Regions from separate parts of the Streptomyces sp. NPDC021020 genome, predicted to be linked through region 2. Evidence: predicted binding sites of a transcription regulator. Region 2 holds the regulator's gene; each other region holds the start of a gene.

Region 1 (4,657 bases), on a different contig from region 2:
GCGGCGTCCTGTGGTCCGACCTGGACGAGACGACCGCGGACGCGGCCATCGGCGCGCAGCTGGAGTGGCTGGGCACCGCCGAGGCGGCGGAGCGGGAGTTCGAGTGGAAGACCTACGCGCACGACCGCCCCGCCGACCTCGGCGAGCGGCTGCGCGCGGCCGGTTTCACGCCCGAGCCCGCCGAGACGCTCATGGTCGGCGACATCGCCGAGGTCATCGCCCGCACCGAGGGCGCGGCGCTCCCCGCGGGCGTCCGGCTGGAGCCGGTCACCGACGCCGCGGGCGTCGACCTCGCGGCGGCCGTCCACGAGCAGGCCTTCGGTACGAGCGCGGAGCGGCTGCGGGCGCGCATGCTCGACCAGATCGCCGAGCGCGGCGACACCGTCAGCATCGTGGTCGCGATGGCCGGCGACGAGCCGGTGTGCGCGGCCCGCATGGAGTTCTGCCCCGGCACGGAATTCGCCGGGCTGTGGGGCGGCGGCACCGTCGAGCGCTGGCGTGGCAAGGGCATCTACCGCGCCCTGGTCGCCCACCGCGCGCGCCTCGCGCAGGCCGCGGGCTACGGCTACCTCCAGGTCGACGCGTCCGACCAGAGCCGCCCGATCCTCCAGCGCCTCGGCTTCGCGGCGCTGAGCGTCACGACGCCGTACCTGATCACGGCTCCCGCGTAGGGCGCCCCCCGCGTAGGCGCGCCCGGCCCGCCCGCGTACCCCTCTCCGTCCCCCCACCAGGAGGCACAGCCCGTGCACGTACTGAGCGTCAACGTCGGGCGGCCGCAGCCGAATCCGTGGAAGGGGCTGGAGGCCACCGGCATCGACAAGCAGCCGGTCGCCGGGCCGGTCGCCGTCACCGCGCCCGGTCCCAAGGGCACGGGCGCGGTGGGCCTGGCCGGGGACCGGGTGTACGACGTCAAGCACCACGGGGGCACCCACCAGGCCGTCTACGCCTTCGCGCGCGAGGACCTGGACCGCTGGGCGGACGTGTTCGGCCGCGACCTGCCCAGCGGCTCCTTCGGGGAGAACCTGACGACCGCGGGCTACGACGTCAACGAGGCCCTGATCGGCGAGCGCTGGCGCATCGGCGGGCCCGGCGGCCCGCTCCCGGAGGTGTCCTGCCCGCGCATCCCGTGCGTGACCTTCGCCGGGTGGCTCGGCGAGCGGGGCTGGATGAAGCGCTTCACGCAGGACGCGCGGCCCGGCCCGTACCTGCGGGTCGTCGAGCCGGGCGAGCTGGCCGCGGGCGACAGGCTGGAGGTCGTCCGGCGCCCGGACCACGAGGTGACGGTGAGCGTCTCCTTCCGCGCCTTCACCACGGAACCCGAGCTGCTGCCCCGCCTGCTGGACGCGGACGCGCTGCCGCCGGAGGACCTGGCGGCGGTCCGCAAACGCCTGGGCTGAGCGGGGCGGGCGCCCCGTACGCTGCCCCGTATGACGACTTCCCTCATCACGGGCGCGACGGCCGGCATCGGCGCGGCCTTCGCCCGGCGCCTCGCCGCCGACGGGCACGGCCTGGTGCTGGTCGCGCGCGACGCCGTACGGCTCACCGAGCGCGCCGAGGAGCTGCGCGGGCGGTACGGCGTCGACGTCGAGGTGCTGCAGGCCGACCTCGCCGCGGACGGCGGCATCGCGGCGGTCGAGGAGCGGCTGCGCAGCCCCGTCCTGCCGCCGGTGGACGTCCTGGTCAACAACGCGGGCTTCGGCCAGAGCGGCCGCTTCCCCGACGCCCCGATGGCCGACGAGCTGCGCATGCTCAGGCTGCACTGCGAGGCGGTGCTGCGGCTCACCGCGGCCGCGGCCGAGGGCATGCGCGAGCGCGAGCGCGGCTTCGTCGTCAACGTGGCGTCGGTCGCGGCGTTCATGCCGCGCGGCACGTACGCGGCGAGCAAGGCGTGGGTCGTCCGCTTCACCGAGGGCGCCGCCCTCGACCTGCGCGGCTCCGGCATCCGCCTCCTCGCGCTGTGCCCGGGCTTCGTGCGTACCGAATTCCACGAGCGGGCGGGCATGGACGCGACCCGCCTGCCGCGCTTCGCCTGGCTGGACGCGGACGCGGTGGTCTCCGCGGCGCTGCGCGACCTGGCCCGCGGCCGCGTCGTGAGCGTCCCCGACGTCCGCTACAAGGCCGCGGTGGCGCTGGCCCGGCACGTCCCCTCCCGCCTTTTCGGCGCCGCCTCGACGACCGCGGGACGCCGCTACGACCCCAAGCGCGGGTGAACGGCGCTCGGTCGTACGTTCCTCCGCCACGCTCACGGCTGGCACTCCGCTTGACCGAGTGCTAAGAGCGGCCTACGCTCACTTCTGGCACTCAGCGAGCCTGAGTGCCAGAACTCAGCGACGAGGCAGGTCCGGCACCCGCGACGACGGGCCTACCAGGTCGCCGACCCTGACAGACACTCCCGTGAGCCCTTTGAAGGGGGAGGTCGGATCGTGACGACCGCCAGCACCAAGGTTGCCATCAAGCCGCTTGAGGACCGCATCGTGGTCCAGCCGCTCGACGCCGAGCAGACCACGGCCTCGGGCCTGGTCATTCCGGACACCGCCAAGGAGAAGCCCCAGGAGGGCGTCGTCCTGGCCGTGGGTCCGGGCCGCTTCGAGGACGGCCAGCGGCTGCCCCTCGACGTCGCCGTCGGCGACGTCGTGCTGTACAGCAAGTACGGCGGCACCGAGGTGAAGTACAACGGCGAGGAGTACCTCGTCCTCTCGGCGCGCGACGTTCTCGCGATCGTCGAGAAGTAAGTCCCCGGCTGCACAAGCCCTTGATCCCGCCCCGGGTGTCCCAGCCTTGCGGCAGGGTCCCCGGGGCGGGGTTGTTCCGCCGTCCTGATCGTCCGTGACGACGTGTTAGACGAGTAGACGAGGTAGTTCGCAGGCATGGCCAAGATTCTGAAGTTCGACGAGGACGCCCGTCGCGCCCTGGAGCGCGGCGTCAACAAGCTCGCCGACACCGTGAAGGTGACCATCGGCCCCAAGGGCCGCAATGTCGTCATCGACAAGAAGTTCGGTGCGCCGACCATCACCAACGACGGCGTGACGATCGCCCGTGAGGTCGAGCTGGAGGACCCGTACGAGAACCTGGGCGCCCAGCTCGTCAAGGAGGTGGCGACCAAGACCAACGACATCGCGGGTGACGGCACCACCACCGCGACCGTGCTGGCCCAGGCGCTGGTCCGCGAGGGCCTGCGCAACGTCGCCGCCGGCGCGTCCCCCGCCTCCCTGAAGAAGGGCATCGACGCCGCGGTCAAGGCCGTCTCCGACGAGCTGCTGGCCACCGCGCGCGCGATCGAGGGCAAGGACGACATCGCCGCCGTCGCCGCGCTGTCGGCGCAGGACAAGCAGGTCGGCGAGCTGATCGCCGAGGCGATGGACAAGGTCGGCAAGGACGGTGTCATCACCGTCGAGGAGTCCAACACCTTCGGGCTGGACCTGGAGTTCACCGAGGGCATGGCCTTCGACAAGGGCTACCTCTCGCCGTACTTCGTCACCGACCAGGAGCGGATGGAGGCCGTCCTCGACGACCCGTACATCCTCATCCACCAGGGCAAGATCTCCTCGATCCAGGACCTGCTGCCGCTGCTGGAGAAGGTCATCCAGGCGGGTGGCTCCAAGCCGCTGCTGATCATCGCCGAGGACGTCGAGGGCGAGGCGCTCTCCACCCTGGTCGTCAACAAGATCCGCGGCACGTTCAACGCCGTCGCGGTCAAGGCGCCCGGCTTCGGTGACCGCCGCAAGGCCATGCTCGGCGACATCGCGACCCTCACCGGTGCGACCGTCATCGCCGAGGAGGTCGGCCTCAAGCTCGACCAGGCCGGTCTGGACCTGCTCGGCTCCGCGCGCCGCGCCACCATCACCAAGGACGAGACCACCATCGTCGACGGTGCCGGCGACAAGTCCGAGATCGAGGGCCGCGTCTCCCAGATCAAGGCGGAGATCGCCACCACCGACTCCGACTGGGACCGCGAGAAGCTCCAGGAGCGCCTGGCGAAGCTCGCGGGCGGCGTGTGCGTCATCCGTGTCGGCGCGGCCACCGAGGTCGAGCTGAAGGAGAAGAAGCACCGCCTGGAGGACGCGATCTCCGCGACCCGCGCGGCCGTCGAGGAGGGCATCGTCTCCGGCGGTGGCTCCGCGCTCGTCCACGCCGTCAAGGTGCTCGGCGAGAACCTGGGCAAGGAGGGCGACGAGGCCACCGGCGTCGCCGTCGTCCGCCGCGCCGCCGTCGAGCCGCTGCGCTGGATCGCCGAGAACGCCGGCCTGGAGGGCTACGTCATCACCTCCAAGGTCGCCGAGCTCGACAAGGGCCACGGCTTCAACGCCGCGACCGGCGAGTACGGCGACCTGGTCAAGGCCGGCGTCATCGACCCGGTCAAGGTCACCCGCTCCGCGCTGGAGAACGCCGCGTCGATCGCCTCCCTCCTCCTGACGACCGAGACCCTGGTCGTCGAGAAGAAGGAAGAGGAGCCCGAGGCCGCGGGCGGCCACAGCCACGGCCACTCCCACTGACCCCTTCCGGGCCCTGACGCCCGCCACCCCCTTCACCGGGGTGGCGGGCGTCCGCCGTTCCGGCCCGTCGCAGAAGATCCCGCACCCGCAGCCTTCCGCCCAGGGCTACGTGGCCCAGCCACCGACAGCGCCGTCCGCGCTGCCTCCTCGCGACGCTCATGGAG
Region 2 (4,657 bases):
CCGCCAGGATGCGGGCCCACGCCTCGCCCGTGCTCATGTTCCAGCCGAGCGCGTCGCAGACACCCGTCTTCCAGTCCTGGCCCCGCGGCACGCGCGGCCACTCGGGGATGCCGGCCGACGCGGGCTTGACGGCCTCCCAGACGTCGACGAAGGGGTGGCCCACCACGAGGACGTCCGCCCCGGACACCTGCGCGGCGATCCGGGACTCCTTCGAGCCGGGCACGAGGTGGTCGACGAGGACGCCGAGCCGCGCGTCCGGCGCCGGGCCGAAGGCGGCGACCACCGCCGGGAGGTCGTCCACGCCCTCCAGGAACTCCACCGCGACGCCCTCGACCCGCAGGTCGTGGCCCCACACCCGCTCCACCAGCTCCGCGTCGTGCTTGCCCTCGACGTAGATGCGCCCGGCGCGCGCGACGCGCGCCTTCGCGTCCGGGACGGCGATCGAGCCGGACGCGGACAGCAGCGGCCCGCGCGGCTTCGGCGCGCCCTGCGGGCGTACCAGCGTGACGGCGCGGCCGTCGATGAGGAAGCCGCCCGGCACCATCGGGAAGACCCGGTGCTTGCCGAAGCGGTCCTCCAGCGTGACGGTCAGCCCCTCCGCGGTCTTCTCGCAGCGCACCACCGCCCCGCAGAAGCCGGTCGCGGCCTCCTCGACCACGAGATCGGCGTCGGCCGGGACCTCGGGGGCGGGGGCCGACTTCTTCCACGGTGGGGTGAGATCGCCGTCGTACGTCCTGCTGCGCATGCGGGCGATCGTAACGAGCCCGGGTCAGCTCCCGGCGGCGAACCGCTGGGCCAGCGCGTCCCGCTGGGCGCGGACGAAGCGCGCGTCGACCACCGCGCCGTGGCCGGGCACGTAGCGGCCGGTCTCGCCGCCGAGGGCGAGGAGGGCGTCCAGGGTGCCCGGCCAGCGGTCGGGGACGGCGTCGTCGCCCGCCTGGGGCTCGCCGGACTCCTCGACGAGGTCGCCGCAGAAGACCACCGTGGGGTCGCTCGCGGTGCCGCCGGGCACCACCACGACCAGGTCGTGGGCGGTGTGCCCGGCGCCGGGGTGGACCAGCCGCACGAAGCGCTCGCCCAGGTCGATGACGGTCTCCCCGGCGACCGGCCGGGTCGGCAGGGTGAGGGCGGCCAGCGCCTCCGCCGCCTCGGCGGCCTCCTCCGGGTCGGTGCCGTACCCGACGGCGTCGGCGCGCAGCGCGTCCCCCGCCGTCCGCAGGTGGCCGCCGAGGCCGCGGTGCGCGTAGATCTCGGCGCCGGGGAAGGCGGCGGTGCCGAGGACATGGTCGAAGTGGGCGTGCGTGAGGGCGATGTGCGTCACGTCACGCCCGGTGAGCGCGGTGACCTGCGCGCGCAGCTCGGCGCCCTCGCGCAGGGTCGAGCCGGTGTCCACCAGCAGCACCGCGTCGGCACCGACGACCAGGCCGATCGTCACGTCGAGATGCGGCAGCCGGCGCCGGGCCACCCCGGGAGCGAGCTGCTCCCACGACGTACCACCCGTACCGCCCGAACCACCCGTACCCGGATCCTCCGTACCGTCCACAGATTCCACGGGGGTGACGGTATCGCCGCCGCGGCGCCGTCCGCCGCCGCCTCCCCGGACCCGGCGGACAGACCCGGCACCGGACCCGGTGCGCCGCACCCTTGCCGAGCCCTTGCTGCCTCGCCGTACACTGGCTCCGGGGAAGCTGGCACTCGAAACCGCGGAGTGCCAGGGTACGGACTGGCACGAAAACGACCGGCTGGAGGTGCGCGATGCTGAGCGAACGCAGACTCGAAGTCCTGCGCGCCATCGTTCAGGACTACGTCGGCACCGAGGAGCCGGTCGGCTCCAAGGCGCTCACGGAGCGCCACAACCTCGGCGTCTCGCCCGCGACCGTGCGCAACGACATGGCGGTGCTGGAGGACGAGGGCTACATCGCCCAGCCGCACACCAGCGCCGGACGCATCCCCACCGACAAGGGCTACCGGCTCTTCGTCGACAAGATGGCCGGTGTCAAGCCGCTCTCGTCCGCCGAGCGCCGCGCGATCCAGAACTTCCTGGAGGGCGCGGTCGACCTCGACGACGTCGTGGCCCGCACCGTACGGCTGCTGGCGCAGCTCACCCGGCAGGTCGCCGTCGTGCAGTACCCGTCGCTGACCCGCTCCGCGGTCCGGCACGTCGAACTGCTCGCCCTCGCGCCCGCCCGGCTGATGCTGGTGCTCATCACCGACACCGGCCGGGTCGAGCAGCGCCTCGTCGACTGCGCGGCCCCGGTCACCGAGATCGTGCTCGCCGACCTGCGGGCGCGGCTCAACAGCCGGGTCGTCGGCCGCCGTTTCGCCGACGTGCCCCCGCTGGTGGCGGATCTGCCGGAGAGCTTCGAGGCCGACGACCGGCCCGCCGTCGCCGGTGTCCTGTCCACCCTGCTGGAAACACTCGTCGAGCGCCCCGAGGAGCGCATCATGCTGGGAGGCGCGGCGAACCTCACCCGGTTCAACCACGACTTCCCGCTCACGATCAGACCCGTGCTCGAAGCACTGGAAGAGCAGATGGTGCTGCTGAAACTGCTCGGCGAGGCCACCGACTCCGCGATGACCGTGCGGATCGGACATGAGAATTTTCACGAGGGCCTCAACTCCACCTCGGTCGTGGCCGTCGGCTACGGTTCCGGCGACGAGGCAGTCGCCAAACTCGGCGTGGTCGGACCGACCCGCATGGACTACCCCGGAACGATGGGAGCGGTACGCGCAGTGGCACGTTACGTCGGACAGATCCTGGCGGAGTCGTAAGTGGCCACGGACTACTACGCCGTCCTGGGCGTACGCCGCGACGCAGGTCCCGATGAGATCAAGAAGGCCTTCCGCCGTCTTGCGAGGGAATTGCACCCTGACGTCAACCCCGACCCGAAGACGCAGGAGCGGTTCAAGGAGATCAACGCCGCTTACGAGGTGCTCTCCGACCCGCAGAAGAAGCAGGTCTACGACCTCGGGGGCGACCCGCTGTCCGCCACCGGCGGCGCGGCGGGCGGCGGCTTCGGCGGCGGTTTCGGGAACTTCAGCGACATCATGGACGCGTTCTTCGGCCAGTCGTCGCAGCGCGGTCCGCGCTCGCGCGTCCGGCGCGGGCAGGACGCCATGATCCGGCTGGAGATCGACCTCGAAGAGGCCGCCTTCGGCACGACCAAGGACATCCAGGTCGACACCGCGGTCACCTGCGGCACCTGCAACGGCGAGGGCGCCGCGCCCGGCACCGCCGCGCAGACCTGCGACATGTGCCGCGGCCGCGGCGAGGTCTCCCAGGTCACCCGCTCCTTCCTCGGCCAGGTCATGACCTCGCGGCCCTGCCCGCAGTGCCAGGGCTTCGGCACGGTCGTGCCCACCCCCTGCCCCGAGTGCGCGGGCGACGGCCGGGTCCGCTCGCGCCGCACCCTCACCGTCAAGATCCCCGCGGGTGTCGACAACGGCACCCGCATCCAGCTCGCGGGCGAGGGCGAGGTCGGCCCCGGCGGCGGCCCCGCCGGTGACCTCTACGTCGAGATCCGCGAGACCCCGCACGCCGTCTTCCAGCGCCGCGGCGACGACCTGCACTGCACGGTCACCATCCCGATGACCGCGGCGGCGCTCGGCACGAAGTGCCCGCTGGAGACGCTGGACGGCCTGGAGGAGATCGACATCCGGCCCGGCACGCAGTCCGGCCAGTCGATCCCGCTCCACCAGCGCGGCATCACCCACCTGCGCGGCGGGGGCCGCGGAGACCTCGTCGTCCACGTCGAGGTCGTGACCCCGAACAAGCTCGACGCCGAGCAGGAGGAGCTGATCCGCCGCCTGGCGAAGGCGCGCGGCGAGGAGCGCCCCACCGGCCAGTTCGCCCCCGGCCAGCAGGGGCTCTTCTCCCGCCTCAAGGACGCCTTCAACGGCCGCTGAGCGCGTGCCGCTGTGACCTTCGCCCCGGCGCGGGCGGCGCCTTTCCGCCGGGCGCGTCGGGGCGCTGCGCGTGCCGCGCGGGGCGAGCGTCGCCTTTGCGCGGTGGGGCGCTGTGCCTGCCCGCGCGGGGCGAGCGTTTTCAGGGCGCGGGGAGGTTGCGCGTGCCGCGCGGGGCGAGCGTTTTTTGGGCGCGGGGAGGGTGCGCATACGGCGCCGGGCGAGCGTTTTTTAGGGGCGCGGGGAACTGCGCGACCAGCCACGACGGTGGCGCGCGTAGTCACCGGCCCGAAGGGGCAGTTCGGTTCGTACCGGACCACCGGCCGGTGGAGGGCTGAGCGCGCAGTTCCCCGCGCCCCTGGTGGTTGCCCGGCGCGGCAAGCGCGGCCTCCACGCGCCCCCGAAAGCTCGCCCTGCGGAGCAGAATGTGCGCGTCCGGCGAGGACATAGGGTGAGCTCATGGCTGCTGCGGCAAACCTGCCGAAATTCTCGGCGCATCCGATCGTGCAGGCCCCGATGGCGGGCGGCGCGGCGAATCCGCGTCTGGCCGCGGCGGTGGCCGCGTCCGGCGGGTTCGGGTTCCTGGCGGCGGGCTACAAGACGCCCGAGGCGATGTACGAGGAGATCCGCCAGCTCCGCGACCAGAGCACGCAGCCCTTCGGGGTGAACGTCTTCCTGCCGCAGCCCGCGGCGACGGACCCCTCCGCGGTGGCGGTGTACGCCGAGCAGCTGGCCGGTGAGGAGGCCTGGTACG
Region 3 (4,657 bases), on a different contig from region 2:
TCCGCTCCTGCGTCTTCATCCCGGACGACCTGGAGCAGGGCAAGGTCGTGATGGCCGCGGTCTACGGCGGCGACCTGGTCGCGATCAAGGGCACGTACGACGACGTGAACCGCTTCTGCTCGGAGCTGATCGGCGACCCGGCCGGCGAGGGCTGGGGCTTCGTCAACGTCAACCTGCGCCCGTACTACGGCGAGGGCTCCAAGACGCTGGCGTACGAGATCGCCGAGCAGCTCGGCTGGCGGCTGCCGGACAACCTGGTCATCCCGATCGCCTCGGGCTCGCAGCTCACCAAGATCGACAAGGGTCTCAAGGAGCTGATCGCGCTCGGCCTGGTCGAGGACAAGCCGTACAAGATCTTCGGCGCCCAGGCCGAGGGCTGCTCGCCGGTCTCGGCGGCCTTCAAGGCCGGCCACGACGTGGTGCGCCCGGTCAAGCCCGACACCATCGCCAAGTCGCTGGCCATCGGCAACCCGGCGGACGGCCCGTACGTCCTGGACATCGCGCGCCGCACCGGCGGCGCGATCGAGGACGTCGACGACGAGCAGATCGTGGACGCCATCAAGCTGCTCTCCCGCACCGAGGGCATCTTCGCCGAGACGGCGGGCGGCGTGACCGTCGGCGTGCTGAAGAAGCTGATCGAGACCGGGCAGCTCGACCCGGCCGCCGAGACCGTCGTGCTGAACACCGGCGACGGCCTGAAGACCCTGGACGCCGTCTCCCCGACCACCGGGCCGACCGCGACCATCGCCCCCTCCCTTGCCGCCTTCCGAGAGGCTGGACTCGCATGAGTGCTTCCGTCCGCATCCCCACGATCCTCCGCACGTACACCGGGGGCCAGGCCGAGGTGCCCGCCGAGGGCGCGACGCTCGGCGAGGTCATCGAGTCGCTGGAAAAGAATCATGCGGGTATTTCCGCGCGGGTTCTCGACGACACCGGAAAGCTCCGGCGTTTCGTGAACGTCTATGTCAACGACGACGATGTACGGTTTTCCGACGGACTCGCCACGGCGGTGCCGGACGGCGCCAGCGTGTCGATCATTCCCGCGGTCGCCGGCGGCTGATACCGGATACCCGGCGCCGGATACCGAGCGTGAGCGAGAGCTTGATCCGGTAGCGTCACGGAACTGACGAGAATACGCAGAAGCTTCGACGTTTAAACCCCGCCCCATCCGGGAACTGCTTTCGCCCCGGGTGGGGCGCCCTCATGTCCGGACCGAAGTCGTAGCGCCGATTTATCGGCAAATTCACAAGCGATAAGTGCGCTATGTCCGTAGTATCCCGTCTGGATTGCCCCACATTATCGTTTCTTCCTGGGGTATTTCGGATGCGTCGCGCCAAGAATTCTCGTCCAATTGACCTGTTGCGGACGGCATCCGTGCAGATACATTCAGCCGCGGTCGACGCGTTCCGGCGCACACCTCCCGACGGGGGGTGAGGTCTGACCCGGGCCCGCGGAGCGCGGGGCCGCGATAGGGCCAGTAATAGGGGAGTTAGGAATGGCTCAGGGCACCGTCAAGTGGTTCAACGCGGAGAAGGGCTACGGCTTCATCGCGGTCGACGGTGGTGCGGATGTCTTCGTCCACTACAGCGCGATACAGATGGACGGCTACCGCACCCTCGAAGAAGGCCAGCGAGTCGAGTTCGAGATCTCGCAGGGTCAGAAGGGGCCGCAGGCGGACATGGTCCGCGTGGCCGCCTGATCGGCACGGGCGCGTTCGGCCACCGACGCGACGCCAGGAAGGGCCACCCCCGCACGGGGTGGTCCTTTCGCCGTTGCGCGCCCGTCCGCCGTACGGGCGCGCGGTGCCGTGCGGGCGCCCCCGTCCGTGGGCGGGCGCTTGCACTCGGCAGGGGAGAGTGCTAATCATTGGCGTTAGCACTCTGCGCGTGAGAGTGCCACTTGGACCGGGTCGGTGAGGCCCGTCCGGACGCCGGGAAGGAACCGGCGGCCGGCAGGCCGTCCGTCGCGGGCGCCACGCGGTCCGTTCCACCGCCCCCGCCTCCGGTGGGGGAACCCCCAGTCCGCGGAGGACACTTCACATGGCTAAGATCATCGCGTTCGATGAGGAGGCGCGGCGCGGCCTTGAGCGCGGGATGAACCAGCTCGCCGACGCCGTTAAGGTCACTCTCGGTCCCAAGGGCCGGAACGTCGTCCTTGAGAAGAAGTGGGGCGCCCCCACGATCACCAACGATGGCGTGTCCATCGCCAAGGAGATCGAGCTGGAGGACCCGTACGAGAAGATCGGCGCCGAGCTGGTCAAGGAAGTCGCGAAGAAGACCGACGACGTCGCCGGTGACGGCACGACGACCGCGACCGTCCTGGCCCAGGCCCTGGTCCGCGAGGGCCTGCGCAACGTCGCCGCCGGCGCCAACCCGATGGCCCTCAAGCGCGGCATCGAGCGTGCCGTCGAGGCCGTCTCCGCCGCCCTGCTGGAGCAGGCCAAGGACGTGGAGACCAAGGAGCAGATCGCTTCCACCGCCTCCATCTCCGCCGCCGACACCCAGATCGGCGAGCTCATCGCCGAGGCGATGGACAAGGTCGGCAAGGAAGGCGTCATCACCGTCGAGGAGTCGCAGACCTTCGGTCTGGAGCTCGAGCTCACCGAGGGCATGCGCTTCGACAAGGGCTTCATCTCGGCGTACTTCGCCACCGACCTGGAGCGTATGGAGGCGTCGCTCGACGACCCGTACATCCTGATCGTCAACTCCAAGGTCTCCTCGGTCAAGGACCTGCTCCCGCTGCTGGAGAAGGTCATGCAGTCGGGCAAGCCGCTGCTGATCATCGCCGAGGACGTCGAGGGCGAGGCCCTGTCGACCCTGGTCGTCAACAAGATCCGCGGCACCTTCAAGTCCGTCGCCGTCAAGGCCCCGGGCTTCGGCGACCGCCGCAAGGCGATGCTGGGCGACATCGCGATCCTCACCGGCGGCACGGTCATCTCCGAGGAGGTCGGCCTCAAGCTGGAGAACGCGGGCCTGGACCTGCTCGGCCGCGCCCGCAAGGTCGTCATCACCAAGGACGAGACCACGATCGTGGACGGCTCCGGTGACGCCGACCAGGTCGCCGGCCGCGTCAACCAGATCCGCGCCGAGATCGAGAACAGCGACTCGGACTACGACCGCGAGAAGCTCCAGGAGCGCCTGGCGAAGCTCGCGGGCGGCGTCGCGGTCATCAAGGCCGGTGCCGCGACCGAGGTCGAGCTCAAGGAGCGCAAGCACCGCATCGAGGACGCGGTGCGCAACGCCAAGGCGGCCGTCGAGGAGGGCATCGTCGCCGGTGGTGGCGTGGCCCTGCTGCAGGCCTCCGCGGTCTTCGAGAAGCTGGAGCTGGAAGGCGACGAGGCGACCGGCGCCAACGCCGTGAAGCTCGCGCTGGAGGCCCCGCTCAAGCAGATCGCCGTCAACGGTGGTCTCGAGGGCGGCGTCATCGTCGAGAAGGTGCGCAACCTGCCGATCGGCCACGGCCTGAACGCCGCGACCGGCGAGTACGTGGACATGATCGCCGAGGGCATCATCGACCCGGCGAAGGTCACGCGCTCCGCGCTGCAGAACGCCGCGTCGATCGCCGCGCTGTTCCTGACCACCGAGGCCGTCATCGCCGACAAGCCGGAGAAGGCCGCCGCGGCCGCTCCGGGCGGCATGCCCGGCGGTGACATGGACTTCTGATCCCCCTCCGGGATCACCCGTCCAGCACGCACGAAACGGCGCCCGCTCCCCGGATCCCGGGGGGCGGGCGCCGTCGTCGCGCCTGCGCTACACGGGCCGGGACGACTCCAGGGCCTCGCGCAGACGGCCGCCGGACTCGTGCAGCAGCCGGTCCGCGGTCGGGGCGTCGACACGGGCGAGCAGGGTCAGGATGGCGGTCTTGACCTCGCCGTCGGTCGCGGTGAGCGCGTCCTCGATCGCCGCGTCGTCCGCGCCGGTCGCGAGCGAGACGATACGGCGCGAGCGCGCCCGCAGCTTCTCGTTGGACGCGCGGACGTCCACCATCAGATTCCCGTACGTCTTGCCCAGCCGGATCATGGTGATCGTCGAGAGCATGTTGAGGACCAGCTTCTGCGCGGTGCCGGACTTCAACCGGGTGGAGCCGGTGAGGAGTTCGGGCCCGACGACGACCTCGATGCCGTGCTCGGCGGCGGCCGCGAGCGGCGAGCCGGCGTTGCACGCCAGGCCCACCGTGAGCGCCCCGAGCGCGCGGGCGTGCTCGACCGCGCCCAGCGCGTACGGGGTGCGCCCGGAGGCGGAGACCCCCACGACGGTGTCGGCGGCGGTCAGCCCGAGCGCGTCCAGGTCGCGCGCGGCCAGCTCCCTGTTGTCCTCGGCCCCTTCCACCGAGGTGACCATCGCGGACGGCCCGCCCGCGATGAGCCCCACCACCTCCCCGCCGGGCGTGGTGTTGAAGGTCGGCGGGCACTCGCTGGCGTCCAGCACGCCGAGCCGCCCCGCGGTCCCGGCGCCCGCGTAGACGAGCCGGCCGCCGCGGGACATCCGGGCGGCGATTCCGTCGATCGCGGCGGCGACGGCGGGCAGTTGGGCGGCGACGGCGGCCGGAACGGTGGCGTCCTCACCGTTCATCGTGCGGGCGATCTCCAGCGTCGTCATACGGTCGATCTCGGCGAGCTCCGGCCGGAAGGCCTCGGTGGTCAGCGTGTCCAGTTCGC

Evidence for each region. Region 2 encodes HrcA, which represses chaperone genes, less so after heat shock. Its sites were predicted from a motif close to TTNGCACTCNGNNNNNCNGAGTGCNAA; they were not measured.
Region 1: groES (co-chaperone GroES) is a predicted target of HrcA. The motif match lies at 2,249-2,275, and genes of this name have one in related genera.
Region 3: groL (chaperonin GroEL) is a predicted target of HrcA. The motif match lies at 1,837-1,863, and genes of this name have one in related genera.

The regions. Positions count from the first base shown of each region.
Region 1 is NZ_JBIRQQ010000005.1:332,221-336,877, reverse strand. Features, by position in the region: gene ACH4SL_RS16790 (GNAT family N-acetyltransferase) at 1-671, shown strand, start outside; gene ACH4SL_RS16785 (MOSC domain-containing protein) at 744-1,397, shown strand; gene ACH4SL_RS16780 (SDR family NAD(P)-dependent oxidoreductase) at 1,428-2,210, shown strand; gene groES (co-chaperone GroES) at 2,424-2,732, shown strand; gene groL (chaperonin GroEL) at 2,868-4,493, shown strand.
Region 2 is NZ_JBIRQQ010000003.1:425,823-430,479, forward strand. Features, by position in the region: gene ACH4SL_RS10340 (DUF3097 domain-containing protein) at 1-745, opposite strand, end outside; gene ACH4SL_RS10345 (MBL fold metallo-hydrolase) at 770-1,543, opposite strand; gene hrcA (heat-inducible transcriptional repressor HrcA) at 1,756-2,772, shown strand; gene dnaJ (molecular chaperone DnaJ) at 2,773-3,906, shown strand; gene ACH4SL_RS10360 (nitronate monooxygenase) at 4,363-4,657, shown strand, end outside.
Region 3 is NZ_JBIRQQ010000001.1:658,799-663,455, forward strand. Features, by position in the region: gene thrC (threonine synthase) at 1-788, shown strand, start outside; gene ACH4SL_RS02930 (ubiquitin-like small modifier protein 1) at 785-1,060, shown strand; gene ACH4SL_RS02935 (cold-shock protein) at 1,496-1,699, shown strand; gene groL (chaperonin GroEL) at 2,040-3,662, shown strand; gene murQ (N-acetylmuramic acid 6-phosphate etherase) at 3,750-4,657, opposite strand, start outside.